DNA from 2 places in the Priestia sp. USM5 genome. Region 1 is predicted to be linked to the other one. Evidence: riboswitches for the same ligand, from Rfam matches in the RefSeq annotation. Region 1 holds a riboswitch; the other holds the start of a gene.
What was found. A riboswitch is a leader RNA that binds a small molecule or an ion and turns the genes downstream of it on or off. The one in region 1 is predicted to bind cobalamin.
Positions count from the first base shown of each region.

Region 2: linked by a shared signal. The riboswitch ahead of metE (5-methyltetrahydropteroyltriglutamate--homocysteine S-methyltransferase) and the one ahead of ACWATA_RS00125 (ribonucleoside-diphosphate reductase subunit alpha) in region 1 are both predicted to bind cobalamin.

Region 1 covers NZ_JBSGKN010000001.1:15,845-23,554, forward strand. The annotation lists gene menB (1,4-dihydroxy-2-naphthoyl-CoA synthase) at 1-272, shown strand, start outside; gene ACWATA_RS00115 (o-succinylbenzoate--CoA ligase) at 355-1,818, shown strand; gene menC (o-succinylbenzoate synthase) at 1,822-2,925, shown strand; cobalamin riboswitch at 3,204-3,389, shown strand; gene ACWATA_RS00125 (ribonucleoside-diphosphate reductase subunit alpha) at 3,523-5,766, shown strand; gene ACWATA_RS00130 (ribonucleotide-diphosphate reductase subunit beta) at 5,783-6,826, shown strand; gene ACWATA_RS00135 (hypothetical protein) at 6,856-7,059, opposite strand; gene ACWATA_RS00140 (DUF1540 domain-containing protein) at 7,126-7,284, opposite strand; gene ACWATA_RS00145 (DUF2325 domain-containing protein) at 7,492-7,710, shown strand, end outside.
Region 2 covers NZ_JBSGKN010000001.1:1,277,713-1,285,422, forward strand. The annotation lists gene ACWATA_RS06765 (sugar porter family MFS transporter) at 1-435, shown strand, start outside; gene ACWATA_RS06770 (hypothetical protein) at 572-820, shown strand; gene ACWATA_RS06775 (metallophosphoesterase family protein) at 967-1,842, shown strand; gene ACWATA_RS06780 (hypothetical protein) at 2,000-2,170, shown strand; gene ACWATA_RS06785 (hypothetical protein) at 2,429-2,680, shown strand; SAM riboswitch class I at 2,761-2,871, shown strand; cobalamin riboswitch at 2,951-3,139, shown strand; gene metE (5-methyltetrahydropteroyltriglutamate--homocysteine S-methyltransferase) at 3,290-5,584, shown strand; gene ACWATA_RS06795 (acetate uptake transporter) at 5,727-6,344, shown strand; gene ACWATA_RS06800 (GNAT family N-acetyltransferase) at 6,464-6,964, shown strand; gene ACWATA_RS06805 (hypothetical protein) at 7,083-7,328, shown strand; gene ACWATA_RS06810 (hypothetical protein) at 7,518-7,673, shown strand.

The sequences.
Region 1 (7,710 bases):
TAGACATGGGATTAGTAAACACGGTCGTTCCATTAGAGCAGCTTGAAGCTGAAACAATTCAATGGTGTGAAGAGATGTTAGAAAAAAGTCCAACCGCTCTTCGTTTCTTAAAAGCAGCATTTAATGCTGATACGGACGGCTTAGCTGGTATCCAGCAATTTGCGGGTGACGCAACGCTTCTTTATTACACAACGGACGAGGCAAAAGAAGGTCGCGATGCATTTAAGGAAAAACGCAATCCAGACTTCCAACAGTTCCCACGTTTCCCTTAAACAGCTGAAACAGCTTGGTGATTATCATCAGGCTGTTTTTTCAATTTGATTTAGTTAATTAGTATAAAAAGGAGAGAAATTTATGAGTGGCCAAACGATTCCTAATGGGCTTATGCAAAGAGCATATTTGACGCCAAACCGAGTGGCGGTAGAAACACTGCAAACGTCGCTTACTTTTCAAGAGCTTCATAAGCGTGTTCAAAAAGTAGCGCAGCAGCTTTCGTTTAACGGTGTAAAGCAAGGTGATACCATTGCTTTATGCATGAAAAACAGCGTGGAGTTTATTGAGATTTTACATGCGGTTTCTTATATTGGCGCTCGGGTGCTGCTCGTCAATACGCGTTTGACAAATGAAGAAATCAATTATCAGCTAACAGATGCAAACGTGTCGTTGCTTATTACGGATGAAGCATTTTTAACGAGAGAGTTCCAAAGTTCCATTACTCAGCTTCCTTTATCTTCTTTAAAAAGTTCTCCAGAAACAGAAACGTATTTTCAGAAAACGTGGAATCTCGAGGAGACGTTCACCATTATGTATACGTCTGGAACAACAGGTAATCCAAAAGGAGTGCTGCAGACATATGGAAATCACTGGTGGAGTTCCATTGGTTCAGCGCTTAATTTAGGATTAAATGAAAAAGACTGCTGGCTTATAGCGGTTCCTTTGTTTCATATTAGCGGATTATCCATTTTAATGCGGAGCGTCTTTTACGGAATGAAAATCATTTTAGAAGAACGATTTGAAGCAAGAGCGGTGAATGAAGCCATTGAAAACAAAGGAGTAACAATTATTTCGGTTGTCACTTCCATGCTATCGAATATGCTGGATGAATTAGCTGAACGTAAATACCCAAATACATTTCGCTGTATGCTTTTAGGAGGAGGACCCGCACCGCTTACTATTTTAGAGGCTTGTGTGAATAAAGAAATTCCTGTTTATCAAACGTATGGAATGACAGAAACATCTTCACAGTTCGTTACGCTTTCACCTGAAGATAGTTTGCGAAAACTGGGATCAGCAGGTAAACCATTATTTCCGTGTGCAATGAAAATTGTAGATGAGAATGGAAATGAAACACGTGAAGCAGGAGAAATCATTGTTAAAGGTCCAAATGTTACAAAAGGATATTTAAATAAACCTGAAGCTACTAAAAAAGCCCTTCAACAAGGCTGGTTCTATACAGGAGATATCGGGAAAGTGGATGAAGAAGGCTTTCTATATGTATTAGACAGACGTTCGGACCTTATTATTTCAGGTGGAGAAAATGTATATCCAGCTGAAATTGAAAATGTTTTGTTGAAGCATCCCGCTGTTAAAGAGGCCGGTGTAACGGGAGTAGCCGATGGAAAATGGGGACAAGTTCCTGCAGCATGCATTGTTATAAACGAAGACGTTTCAGATGAAGAGTTATCTTTACACATTCAACAATTTTTAGCAAAGTACAAACTTCCAAAGTATTTCGTTCGAGTAGAGGAGCTGCCGCGAACGGCCTCTAATAAAATCATACGCCGGAAGCTATCATCGTTCATACAGAAAGGAATTTAATCGATGATTATCAAAAAAGTACATCTTTATAAAATTGACATGAAGCTTCTTTCTCCTTTTTCAACAAGCTATGGTACGGTCCAGGATCGAGAATTGATTTTGCTTGAAGTAGAAGATGAAAAAGGATTTACAGGATGGGGAGAAGTCGTTGCTTTTTCATCTCCTTGGTATACGGAAGAAACGATTCAGACATGTTTTCATATGTTAGACGATTTTTTAATTCCTTCGCTTCTTCACCAGCAGCTTCAAAAACCAGAGGATGTTCAAAAGTTATTCAAACCTCTAAAGCGGAACAACATGGCTAAAGCAGCTTTGGACTGTGCTGTATGGGATTTGTATGCAAAGCGCCAAAATAAGCCCTTAGCTGAAGTAATTGGCGGAATAAGGCCTGCTGTAGAAGCTGGAGTGGTAGTTGGCTTAAATGATATTTCCATCATGAAAGAACAAATAAAGACTTATATGAAAGATGGTTATAAGCGCTTTAAAGTGAAAATTAAGCCAGGCGCTGACTATGAGCTACTGAAACAAATTCGAGATGAATTTCCAAGCATTCCTCTTATGGCTGATGCCAATTCAGCCTATACGTTAAGCGATAGTGATTCATTGAAAAAACTAGATGAATTGAATTTAATGATGATCGAACAGCCGTTAAGTTCGGATGATATCCTTGATCATCGATTATTACAAAAGCAAATGAAGACGCCGATTTGCTTAGATGAAAGTATTGTGAGCTATGAAGATGCACGTCATGCAATCGAACAAAAAAGCTGCAAGATTATCAATGTGAAAATCGGTCGAGTTGGCGGAATGTCTGTAGCAAAAAAAATTCATGATTTATGCGCCCTACATGGTGTAAGGCTTTGGGTTGGCGGAATGTTAGAAGCCGGGATTTCACGAGCTCATAACATCGCCCTTGCCACACTGCCTTCTTTCACGATACCAGGTGACATTTCTGCGTCGTCTCGCTATTGGGAAAAAGATATTATTAAGCCCGAAGTAGAGGTAGAAGCCGGAGTAATAAAGGTGAAGGAAAAACCGGGGATCGGATACGATATTGATAAAAAGTTTATCAAAACAATCACAGCATTTGAAAAAGAATACAAATAATTAAAAACCGTTTTTTATGAAAAACGGTTTTTTTATTGATGTTGGCAATGTTTAGTAGAAAAATAGGACAAATTTTTTAAAAAGAGCACATTGTTCCATCAAGCGTGTCAAAACATGTTATGATGGAGTAGTTTGATGAAAAAAGTCGAAGGATTTTATCGTAAAAAACAAAATTATTTTTGAAAATAGGTTGATAGTTTTCTAAGTTGTCCTATATAATGTGTTTATAACATAACACAATATGTTGTTTGTTAAACAATAATAAAATACTATATTTTGTGTTTTCCAGTGAAAAAGGTGTCTGATAAAAAGACTTAAAAGGGAATTTGGTGAAAATCCAAAGCTGTCCCCGCAACTGTGAATGCTGATGAAATAAGGAGATCCACTGTGAGTAAACATCATGGGAAGGCCTTAAAGTAAAAAGAAGCATAAGTCAGGAGACCTGCCTTTTTTATGTCGTTTTATCTTCTTCGGGAGGTGAGAGGGTAGAGCGAGGATTGAGAAAAGACTTAGTGTCTTCTTCTATCTTCGTTCTATTCGCTCACCGAGGTACGGTGAGCGATTTTTTATTTTGAAGTGAAGAGAGGAGCCATATTTATGGTGAATACATTAAAGCCTACAATTCTACATGAATTAACTGCATATATTGAACGTTTAAAAAAAGAATTTACGCAGCTTGATTTTTCTTTGTATGAGGAAAAGGTTATTCAAACTGTTACAGTAAAGGAAAATATGACGGACGAAAAGGTTGCAAACGTACTAATTTTGGCAGCCCTAGAGCGTATTTCAATGGAAGAACCAGATTGGACGTACGTGGCGGCAGACGTCTACTTAAACGAACTATATCGAAAAGCAGCGGACAACCGAGGTTATGATAAAAAAGAGAAGTACGGTTCGTTTTATCAGCTTATTCAAGAACTAACAAAAATCGGCATTTATAATAAACAGCTATTAAAAACATATACAGAAGAAGAAATTAATGAAATTGCTTCAGTCATTATTCCTGAACGCGATCGTTTATTTACATACATTGGATTGCTGACATTAGCAGATCGCTATTTAGCGACATCACATGATAAGCGTGTATACGAATTACCGCAAGAACGTTTTCTTATCATTGCTATGACGCTGATGTCTCAAGAAAAGAAAGAAAATCGAACAGCATTAGTAAAAGAAGCGTACTGGGCGCTTTCTAGTCTATATATGACGGTTGCCACACCAACACTCTCAAACGCAGGAAAGAGCTACGGACAGCTATCTAGCTGCTTTATTGATACGATTGATGACAGCTTACGCGGTATTTATGATAGCAATACAGATTTGGCCACGCTTAGTAAAAATGGAGGCGGAATTGGTGTCTACCTCGGTCATATTAGAAGCCGAGGAAGTGATATAAAAGGTTTTAAAGGCGTATCATCAGGAACAATTCCATGGATGAAACAGCTAAATAATACGGCTGTAAGTGTCGATCAGCTAGGTCAACGACAAGGAGCTATTGCCGTATATTTAGACGTTTGGCATAAAGACATTTTTTCATTCTTAGACGCGCGTTTGAACAATGGTGATGAACGCCAGCGCACGCATGATTTATTCACTGGCGTATGTTTGCCAGATTTGTTTATGGAAAAAGTAGAAGCACGTGAAGACTGGCACTTATTCGATCCTCACGAAGTTCGTACGCTGATGGGCTACTCGTTAGAAGATTTTTATGATGAAGAAGAAGGCAGCGGTTCGTTCCGCACTCGTTACGCTGAGTGTGTAAACAATGAACAGCTTTCAAGAGAAACAGTGCCTGCTATTGAGATCTTCAAGCGCATTATGCTTTCGCAGCTTGAAACCGGAACTCCTTATATGTTCTATCGTGATACGGTTAACCGAGCTAATCAAAACCGACACGCGGGCATGATTTACTGCAGTAACTTATGTACAGAAATCACGCAAAACCAAAGTACAACGGTCGTAACAGAGGAAATTACGGAAGACGGAAAAATTATTATTACAAAGAATCCGGGCGATTTTGTTGTATGTAATCTTTCTTCTATTAACTTAGCGAGAGCCGTAACTGAAGATGTACTTGAACGTTTAATTCCAATTCAAGTACGCATGCTTGATAATGTTATTGAGTTAAATGATTTGCCGGTACTTCAAGCAAAGCTAACGAATCAAAAGTACCGCGCAGTAGGGCTTGGCACATTTGGCTGGAACCATTTGCTTGCCTTAAAGAAAATAGCATGGGAGACAGATGAAGCGGTAGCATATTGCGATGAATTGTATGAACAAATTTCTTACTTAACCGTGCAGGCAAGCATGAACTTAGCTAAAGAAAAAGGCGCATATCCATTATTTAAAGGCTCAGATTTTGAGTCAGGCGCTTATTTTGAAACACGTGAATATACGAGCGAAGCGTGGAGTGAACTGCGTAGCGAAGTTCAAAGCAATGGGATAAGAAATGGATATTTAATGGCTGTAGCACCTAATTCATCAACATCTATTATCGCGGGTTCTACGGCAAGTATTGATCCGATTTTCCGTAAGTTTTATTCAGAGGAAAAGAAAAACTATAAAATCCCAGTGACGGCACCAGATTTATCGCCAGCAACAAACTGGTATTATAAGTCCGTTTATTTAATTGATCAGCACTGGAGCATTAAGCAAAACGCCAAGCGCCAGCGTCATATTGATCAATCTATTTCATTCAATTTATATGTACAAAATGATATCCGAGCAAAAGAGCTGCTGGATCTTCATATGACGGCATGGAAAGAAAAATTAAAAACGACCTATTACGTACGTTCAACATCAAGTGAAGTCATTGAAGAATGTGAAAGCTGTCATAGTTAAAAGGAGTGAATAATTGATGACAAGCATGTTAAAACGAGAATTAATGAACGAAACAGCTCCGAACCGTTCGACAGGAATCATCAACGGCAAGAGCTCCAATATTCTAAACTGGGATGACGTCCGATTTTCATGGGCGTTCCCTAAATACAAGCGTATGCTAGCTAATTTCTGGACGCCGTTTGAAATTAATATGGGGCAAGATATTAAACAGTTCCCTCAGTTAACCGCTGACGAACAAGAGAGCTTTCTAAAAATTATTGGCCTGCTGGCGCTACTGGACAGTATTCAATCAGATTATGCTAGCAAAGTAGCTGACTATGTAACCGATTCTTCGATTAACGCTCTAATGATTATTTTAGCGCAGCAAGAAGTGGTTCATAATCATTCGTATTCATATGTTTTATCAAGTCTTGTACCAAAAGGAAAACAAGATGAAGTATTTGAATACTGGCGTACAGACGAAAAGCTTCGCGCACGAAATGACTTTATTACAAACGGATATAAAGCATTTAGCGAAGAAGCAACGGTTGAAAACTTTTTGAAGTCTATGGTATATGATGTTATTTTAGAAGGACTTTTCTTCTATAGCGGATTTGCGTTCTTCTATAATCTTGCGAGAAATCAAAAGATGGTGGCGACATCTACGATGATTAATTATATCAATCGTGATGAACAGCTTCACGTTGGGTTATTTGAAAAGATTTTCAAGGAAGTACTAAATGAAAATCCAGCTTATCGTACGGAGGAGCTAGAAACGTTTGTAGTTGAAACGTTCCAAGAGGCAGCTCGTCTTGAAATTGAATGGGCGGAATCTGTTATTGGAGAAAAATTCGACGGCATTACGATGAAAGAACTGCAGCAGTACATTGAATATATGGCGAATAAACGCTGTAATCAGTTAGGCTTCGGTCGAGCTGCTTTCCCAGAAGCACCGATTGAAAATCCTCTTCGTTGGATTATTGCTTATCAAGAGGTAGATTTAGGGAAAACCGATTTCTTTGAACAGAAATCACGACAATATACAAAAGCATCAGATGCAAATGGATTTGATGATCTATAAACACAAAAGCTGACTAATTTCCTTATTGATTAGTCAGCTTTTTTTAAGTGAATAAGTCCAAGTTCTAACGCACGTGTGGTAATTAAGTCATCAATTTCTTCTGGAATGTTTTCAAGTGTTCCCCATTTGTATGTCCATAAATGAGTAAATGATTGTACATAGATTGGAAAGGTTTGTTCATTTGCTTTTATGGCTTCTTCTTTAAAAAAATGAATCAGTTGTTCAGTCTTCATACTAGTCTCCTTTTTTATAATCTTGAAGAGAGAAAAAAGACAACCCAGAGGCTGTCCTTTTGCGGGTTACGCTTCAGTTGGCTTGAACGTTTTACAGTCTGTTTCATAGCTGCTTGCTGCATGTTTTCCGCTATGACTTACTACGTAAATTTCTTCTGCACTGCAGTGATTTCCATTTTTCCAAAAGTGACAGTTGTTTACTTCACAAAGAATGTTTTGTTCCAACGTTAACCCTCCTTTGTATGTGATAGCTATAGTATGGTCAAAATTCAACTAACTTATAAGAAAGGTGGTAGACTTTCATTTTAATTGAGAATTTTTATCAATTAAACATTGACAAAGAGAATCATTCTCAATTAAACTGTATATATAGTAAAGAATACAGGTTGTTGTCAAATCATTAAATGAATAATTAATTGGGAGGGAACAAACATGTCATCAGTCATGGTTGTAGGAGGAGACAGGTTAAAGCATATTACAGATCGTCTAGCGGGAGAAGGGTTTAATGAAGTAATTCATTTAGATGGCCGTAAAAGTAATATGGTGAAGCGAGAAATTCCCGAACATATTGGGTTTGTATTAGTTATTACGGATTTTATTAATCACAATATGGCAAAAGTCATTAAAGAGAAAGCAAAAAAACAGCAAAAA
Region 2 (7,710 bases), 1.3 Mb from region 1:
GGAATGGCTCTTTCCTTTTTTACACCGGCTATTCTTGGAGCAGTAGGCGTTAATGAATCCGTTGTTAACTGGGTTACGTTAATTGCACTTTGCTGCTTTATCCTGTGCTATGCGTTTTCTTGGGCGCCGCTTACGTGGATCATTGTAGGAGAAATTTTCCCGCTTTCTGTGCGCGGAATCGGTGCTGGTATTTCATCTGCCTTTAACTGGACAGGATCGCTTGCAGTAGGGCTTGTGTTTCCTATTTTAGCCGATCAGTTTAGCTTAGGCGTAATCTTTTCAACATTTGGGATCATTTGTGTTCTCGGATTATTCTTCATACGCTTTGTAGTTGTTGAAACAAAAGGACGTAGCCTAGAGCAAATTGAAACGGACATGGCAGCTCGCTCTGAAAGAAATTCTTTAAGTCCAGTTGAGCGTAATAAATACGTCTAATTGTTGTTTAAATGTAAGAGGCTGCGATAAAAGTATGTTAGCCGAAGTGAAAAACGAACCACTAATCAAACACTTTGATTAGTGGTTCGTTTTTTATGGTGAACGCAGGTTTCAGCTGTTTCATTTCTTCTAGCAGTTGATTGGAGAGCAAGGCGAAGACTCCTGCGGGAAAAGCGGAACAGGTGAGACCCCGCAGGCGCACAAGCGACGAGGAGGCTCATCGGCCGCCCGCGGAAAGCGAAGCCTTGCACGGAAATCAACTGCGGTGTCACAAGCGGTTCAGCTCATGTATTCCTTTGTTCATTTTTGGATTATGCTCCAGCTCGTATTAATAGATACTGAGATTCTAGCTTTTATGTTGTCCTATCCGTGCTTAACAAAATGAAAGAATAGATAGGCTATGAAAACTAATTTAAATGTGCGTTCTTCTTACAAGAAGATAGTGACCTTCATCAGCAAATTCTCATATAAATAAGTAAGCTTGTTTACTTTTAACTAAATTTATTTAGTAATAGGGGGATTAACTAGTTGATGAATTTGACGCTTCATGAACGTTCTGAAAAGTTATTAAAGCAAAGAATTAAACAATTAAATCCGAGAGATCCATTCAACTTTGTTTTTATGGGCGACAGCAGAGGTGACGGACCAAACGATAATTGTTACACGATGAGCGGTGAATTTGAGCTTGTGTTAAAAAAGGCGGTGGAATTGAATCCGCTGTTCATTATTCATGGGGGAGACACCGTGTATACAGGAGAAAAGAGGTATTTGGAGCACTTTGTTAAAGTTGTCGAAAAAATAGCACCAAACATTCCCGTGTTTGTATGCGTAGGGAATCATGATGAATTAAACCTTGAAGAAAGCAACCTCGAAAACTTCAGAGCCACTATCGGAAAAGTGCACTGGGTCATTGATATTCCTGTCTTTAACTTCCGGTGCATCGCATTAAATAATATCATCAGTCCCAAGAATAAAATATATGGATTTACAGATAGAGAGCTGAATTATTTAGAGCAGCAGCTAGAGGATGCTCCTCGTAATACCGTTGTAGCCATGCATGCGCAGCCAAATATTGGCCGGTGGTCAGACCTGGGAGGTTTTCCTGTAACGACTCCTCAGAGTCAAGAATTTTTTGATTTAATTCAAGAACATCGCGTGAAAAAAGTGTTAGTCAGCCACGTGCATGCGTATGACGAGCAGTTTATTAGAAAAAACAGAAACGGGTCGTTTACGCTTGGAAGAGGTACTGATTTTGTATTATCAGGAGGCGCGGGTGCTCCCCTTGATTTTGAACCGCCTTTAATTTTAAATAATTATAATTTTACGGAGTTTTTTGTTAGCCGGTACGACATTTTAGGACCTCTTCTTTGGAAGGATTTTGGACGACCTCGAAGAAGTTGTTTGTAAAAACAAGAAAGTAGAAAGCTAGGTTCAAAAAAAAGAGGCTGGGAAAAAAGGGTTTTAGGCGAAATGAAAAATGAACCACTAATCAAGCATCTTGATTAGTGGTTCATTTTTTTATTAGGGTAAACGTAGATTTCATGTGTATAGGTCTTTCTAGCAGGTGATTGGAGCACAAGACGAAGACTCCTGCGGGAAAAGCGGAACACGTGAGACCCCACAGGAGCTTATGCGACGAGGAGGCTCAGTGACCGCCCGCGGAAAGCGAAGTCTTGTACGGAAATCAACTGCGGTGTCACAAGCGATTCAGCTCATGTATCCCATTTGCCTTTAGATTGGATTCACTTGGTTATGTCTCAACCTCTTTTGGAAAACCGTACGAAACCTTGTAGCAGAAGGCCCAGTCAAGCGTTATAATAGATAGTGAATGATGATATATTCTCTATATTTGTCATATATTTGTATTACATATGTAATTGAAGAAAAATATTCACTTGATATACTGTTTAATGACTTAACTTTATCTTAACATTCACAGTGAAATGCGTGTTTATAGAGGCTTAAAACATACACAGCAAATGGAGGAGCTATCATGGCAAACGAAAAGATGCAAGAAGGACTCAATCGTTTTATTAAGGAAGATTTAAATGACCTTTTAGGTAGACTGTTCCCCCTAATGGACCGAGAATGTGCGGAAGAAAAGAGAATGCTTATCGAAACGGCGGTAGAGTACATCTATTCTTCAGGGTATCATCAAGGAGCAAAAGACTTGATCGAAACACATCGAAAAGATGATTACAAATTATTAAGGCAAAAATTAGCGTCAACGCCTCCTGAAAACTAATTTTTTTGAAATTTCTTTTGACAACATAAATGTAAGGTGTTAAGATGACTCTACATTCAAAATATTATAAACAATTAAAACTCTTATTGAGAGAGGCGGAGGGACTGGCCCTGTGAAGCCCGGCAACCATTTAACAATCTTGTTAAAAAGGTGCTACATCCTGCAAAGCGTACAGCTTTGAAAAATAAGAGAGGATTTCATAGATACTATGCCTCTCTATTCATGATAGAGAGGCTTTTTATTTTATGTGAATATGTTTTGAATGAACAATTTCATAGAAATGCATCAGGTGCTGTGTAACGAATGTACGCAGCTTAAAAGGGAAGACCGGTGAAAAGCCGGCGCGGTCCCGCCACTGTAATGGAGAGCAACTTATTAACCACTGTTTCATGTTGAAATGGGAAGGGATAGGAAGCGATGAACCTAAGTCAGGAGACCTGCCTGTTGTATGCACTTAAGCTCTACGGGATATAGAGAGGAGTGAGGAATACGTGTTGAGAAAAACAGGCTATCTCAACTTTAGTTAAGTATGCGTATCATCTCTCTTTTCATTTCGAAAAGGGAGATTTTTTAGTTTAGCGATAAAAAAATATATAGGGAGTGGAAAAAATGAGCAGTGTAAAAAGTTCAAATGTAGGTTATCCAAGAATTGGTGAAAAACGAGAATGGAAAAAAGCGCTTGAGCAGTTTTGGGCAGGAAAGCTAGAGAAAGATATCTTTCTTCAGGAAATTGAAGCTCTTCGTCTTGGGCATCTGAAAAAACAGCGTGACGCAGGAATTGAATTAATTCCAGTCGGCGATTTTAGCTTATACGATCACGTGTTAGATACAGCCGCTATGTTTGGTTTGGTGCCAAAGCGCTTTGAATATAGCGGAGGCCCGGTATCCCTTGAAACGTATTTTGACATCGCCCGAGGAACAAAAGGTGCGGTAGCCTCTACGATGACAAAATGGTTTAACACAAATTATCACTACATTGTACCCGAGCTTGAGGAATGTACGCCAGCACTTGTAGAAAATCGCCCGCTTCAATTTTACAAAGAAGCAAAACAAAAGCTGAATATCAAAGGCAAACCCGTTATTTTAGGTCCAGTAACATTTGTGAAGCTGTCAAAAGGATATAAAAAAAGTGAGTTTAAAAAAGTAGTTGAACAATTTGTTCCTCTTTATGCAACAATCTTAGCGGAGCTGCAGGCAGAAGGCGTGGAGTGGGTACAAATAGATGAGCCGGTTTTAGCTACAACGCTATCAAAAGAAGACCTGGCACTGTATAAAGAAGTCTATGAAGCTTTGAAAAAAGCGGCACCGAATGTAAAAGTCATTTTGCAGACGTATTTTGACAGCGTAGATTACTATAAAGAAGTAGTTGCTCTTCCTGTTCACGGAATTGGATTGGATTTTGTACATGACCGAGGCGAAAATCTCACGGCGCTTAATAAATATGGGTTTCCAACTGATAAAGTGCTGGCAGCAGGAGTGATTGACGGACGAAACATTTGGCGTGAAAACTTGGACGAACAGCTTTTAACAATCAGTGAAATTGAAGAAGCCGTATCAAAAGACCGTTTGATTCTGCAGCCTTCATCAAGTTTATTACATGTTCCTGTCACGGTGAAAAGCGAAAAAACCATTGAGCCAATTCTAAAAAACGCGCTGTCTTTTGCAGATGAAAAGCTAAAGGAAATCACGCTTTTAACAAAAGCGGTGCAGCAAGGAAAAGAAGCAATAGAAAAAGAAATAAGTGAAAGTAAACAGGCGATTCAAGCATTAAATGGATCATCTTTTCGAAACCATCAAGACGTGCAAAAAGAGCTGAAGCAGCTGCACAGCTATAAAGCACAGCGCCAAGCGTCGTTTGACGTACGTCAACGCGTTCAGCAAGAAGCGTTTCAACTGCCGCTTCTTCCAACGACAACAATTGGAAGCTTTCCGCAAACAAAAGAAGTGCGAAAAGAGCGTCTGAAGTGGCGTAAAGGAGAGTTAAGCGATGAAGCATATGAAGCGTACATTAACGCTGAAATCAAAAAATGGATTGAAATTCAAGAAGACATCGGCTTAGATGTCCTTGTGCACGGAGAGTTTGAGCGCACGGACATGGTTGAATACTTCGGTGAAAAATTAGGAGGTTTTCAGTTTACGAAGTTTGGCTGGGTGCAATCATACGGTTCTCGCTGCGTGAAGCCGCCGCTTATTTACGGAGATGTCTCGTACGAGCAGGCGATGACGATCAAAGAAACGGTCTACGCACAGTCTCTAACCAATAAGCCTGTTAAAGGAATGCTGACGGGGCCGATTACGATTTTAAACTGGTCATTTGTGCGTGATGATATCCCGCGCTACGACGTGGCAAATCAAATTGCGCTTGCTCTTAGAAAAGAAGTGGAAGCACTTGAAAGTCAGGGCATCTCAATGATTCAAGTAGATGAACCGGCGCTGCGTGAAGGACTGCCGTTAAAACGAGAAAACTGGGAAAGCTACTTGAACGCCGCGGTGTACGCGTTCAAATTAGCCACAGTATCGGTGCAAAACGAGACGCAAATTCACACGCATATGTGCTATTCGGAATTCGAAGAGATTATTGATGCGATCAAAGCGCTTGATGCCGACGTGATTTCCATTGAAACGTCCAAAAGCCATGGTGAATTAATTTATGCGTTTGAAAAACATACGTATAACCAGGGAATTGGACTTGGCGTATATGATATCCACAGCCCGCGCGTACCGAAGCTTGAAGAGCTGACACGAAACATTGACCGCGCTCTAAAAGTGCTTGATCCTGCATTGTTTTGGATTAATCCCGACTGCGGTCTTAAAACAAGAGGAATCAGCGAGACGGTGGAAGCTTTAAAAGTGATGGTTGAGTCTGCAAAACAAACAAGAAAAAATTTATTACAAAACGCTTAATAACAAGAAAGTAAAGGCCAAGCAGTGTAAACGCTACATTGCTTGGTCTTATGGGTTTTTTAAAGGCCAAAAATATCCATTGACACTTCCCTTAGATTTTTGTATCTTTTTAAAGGTGTTTTTAAAATCAGGGAGGTACAACATGAGTAACAACAGCACGCAGCACGTTAAAATTGTAACAGCTGATCCATCAGCGCTAGGCCTATTCGGACTTGCCATGGTGACACTTGTTGCATCGTTTCAAAAGCTTGGGGTAACCGATGGTGTTTCATTGGTATTGCCATGGGCGATTTTTTTAGGCGGAATAGGGCAGCTAATCGCGTCTATGCAAGATTTCAAACATAATAATACCTTCGGCGCAACGGCTTTTGGTGCCTTCGGTTTATTTTGGCTAGGTGTAGCTATGACATGGCTTATTCAGCTTGGAGCATTTGGAGAAGCGCTCGCAAAAGAAGCGGATCCGAAGCAGCTAGCATTTGCTTTTGTCGGCTACTTAATTTTCAGCGTTTTTATGACGATTGGAGCAATGGGCACTCATAAAGTATTATTTATTATTTTTGTGTTAATTGATTTTTTATTTATTGGATTATCGCTAAGTACATTTGGTGTGGCATATGAATACACGCACTTACTAGCAGCAGTCTCAGAGCTATTAATTGCTCTGTTTTCATTCTATGGATCTGCAGCGGCTGTATTAAATACTCACTACGGTCGAGTTGTGCTTCCAGTGGGCAAGCCATTTGGTGCATTTATTAAATAATCAAGACGTTCATTAAACAGCGAAGTAGGGTTGAATTCTGTATGATGCAGAGGTCAATCCTTTTTTGTTTGTGCGTTTTTATATATAGTAGAAAGAGAGAAAGAGAATAGTAGCTTTTAATGAAAGGAAACGTTTCAATGATTATAAGACAAGTGGATGAAAAAGATTTAAACCAATTAATTACGTTAGAAAACAAAGGGTTTACACCTGATGAAGCTGCCTCAAAAGATGCATTTATCACGCGGATCAAAACCATTACTGATACGTTTATCATCGCTGAAGAAAATGACGAAATAATTGGATATGTGAACGGACCCGTCATTTCAGCTCCGTTTATTACGGATGATTTGTTTGAAAAAACGATTTCGAACCCTGAAACAGGTGGTCATCAAAGTATTTTAGGTATCGTTGTAAACCCCAAGCATCATCATAAAGGAATTGCCAGTATGCTGCTAAAAGAGTTTGAAAAACAAGCGCGGAACAAACAGCGCGTAACGGTGACTTTAACATGTAAAGAAGAATTGATTCCGTTTTATGAAAAAAACGGATATGTGAATCAAGGAGTTGCGCAGTCCCAGCATGCAGGCGTGCAGTGGTTTAATATGAGTAAGGAGCTTTAATTTTTACGAAAAATAAAATGATATAAAAAAAGCACAAGTTCTCTTTTAATGAATTTGTGCTTTTTTTACTCTTTATTATGTATAATTATTGTAAATATGTAAAAGTGAGGGTGTTTACATGAATAAGTACGGCGTGCTTTCTTTTATACTAGTAATCATCAGCTTTTCATTTTTTATGGTAAGAAGAGGTCCCGGTGTGAATATGTATGTCGATATTGCAGTGCTGGGGATTCTTTCGCTGGTGGGCATTGTTTTTGCGTCTGTGTCGAAAAAATGGTATTCAATTATTGGCGGAGTTGTTTTAAACTTTTGGATGCTTTCATTAGCAGTGTTTTTGTTCGTTGTAGGCATTATAGAAAAGTAAGAAGTGAGGGGTTTTTAACTAATTTTAATAAATGTATAACAATAAGGGGAAAATGGACAGGACAAAAGTATTTTAGTTGAAGGAAGATCCGAACGATGAATTGAGATTCTTAATGAAGAATCAAATTTGTTCGGGTTTTTTTATTGTGATGGTGAACATGTGCTTAATCTATTTCGTTGCTTCTAGCGGTTGATTGGAGGGCAAGGCGAAGACTCCTGCGGGAAAAGCGGACTAGGTGAGACCCCGCAGGAGCGTAAGCGACGAGGAGGCTCAGCAGCCGCCTGCGGAAAGCAACCGCGGGATTCATCCTCAATCATTTATCCCGTTTGCTCGTCTTTAGATTGAATTAATTTTGTTATATCTCAATCTCTTTTTTAGGTAG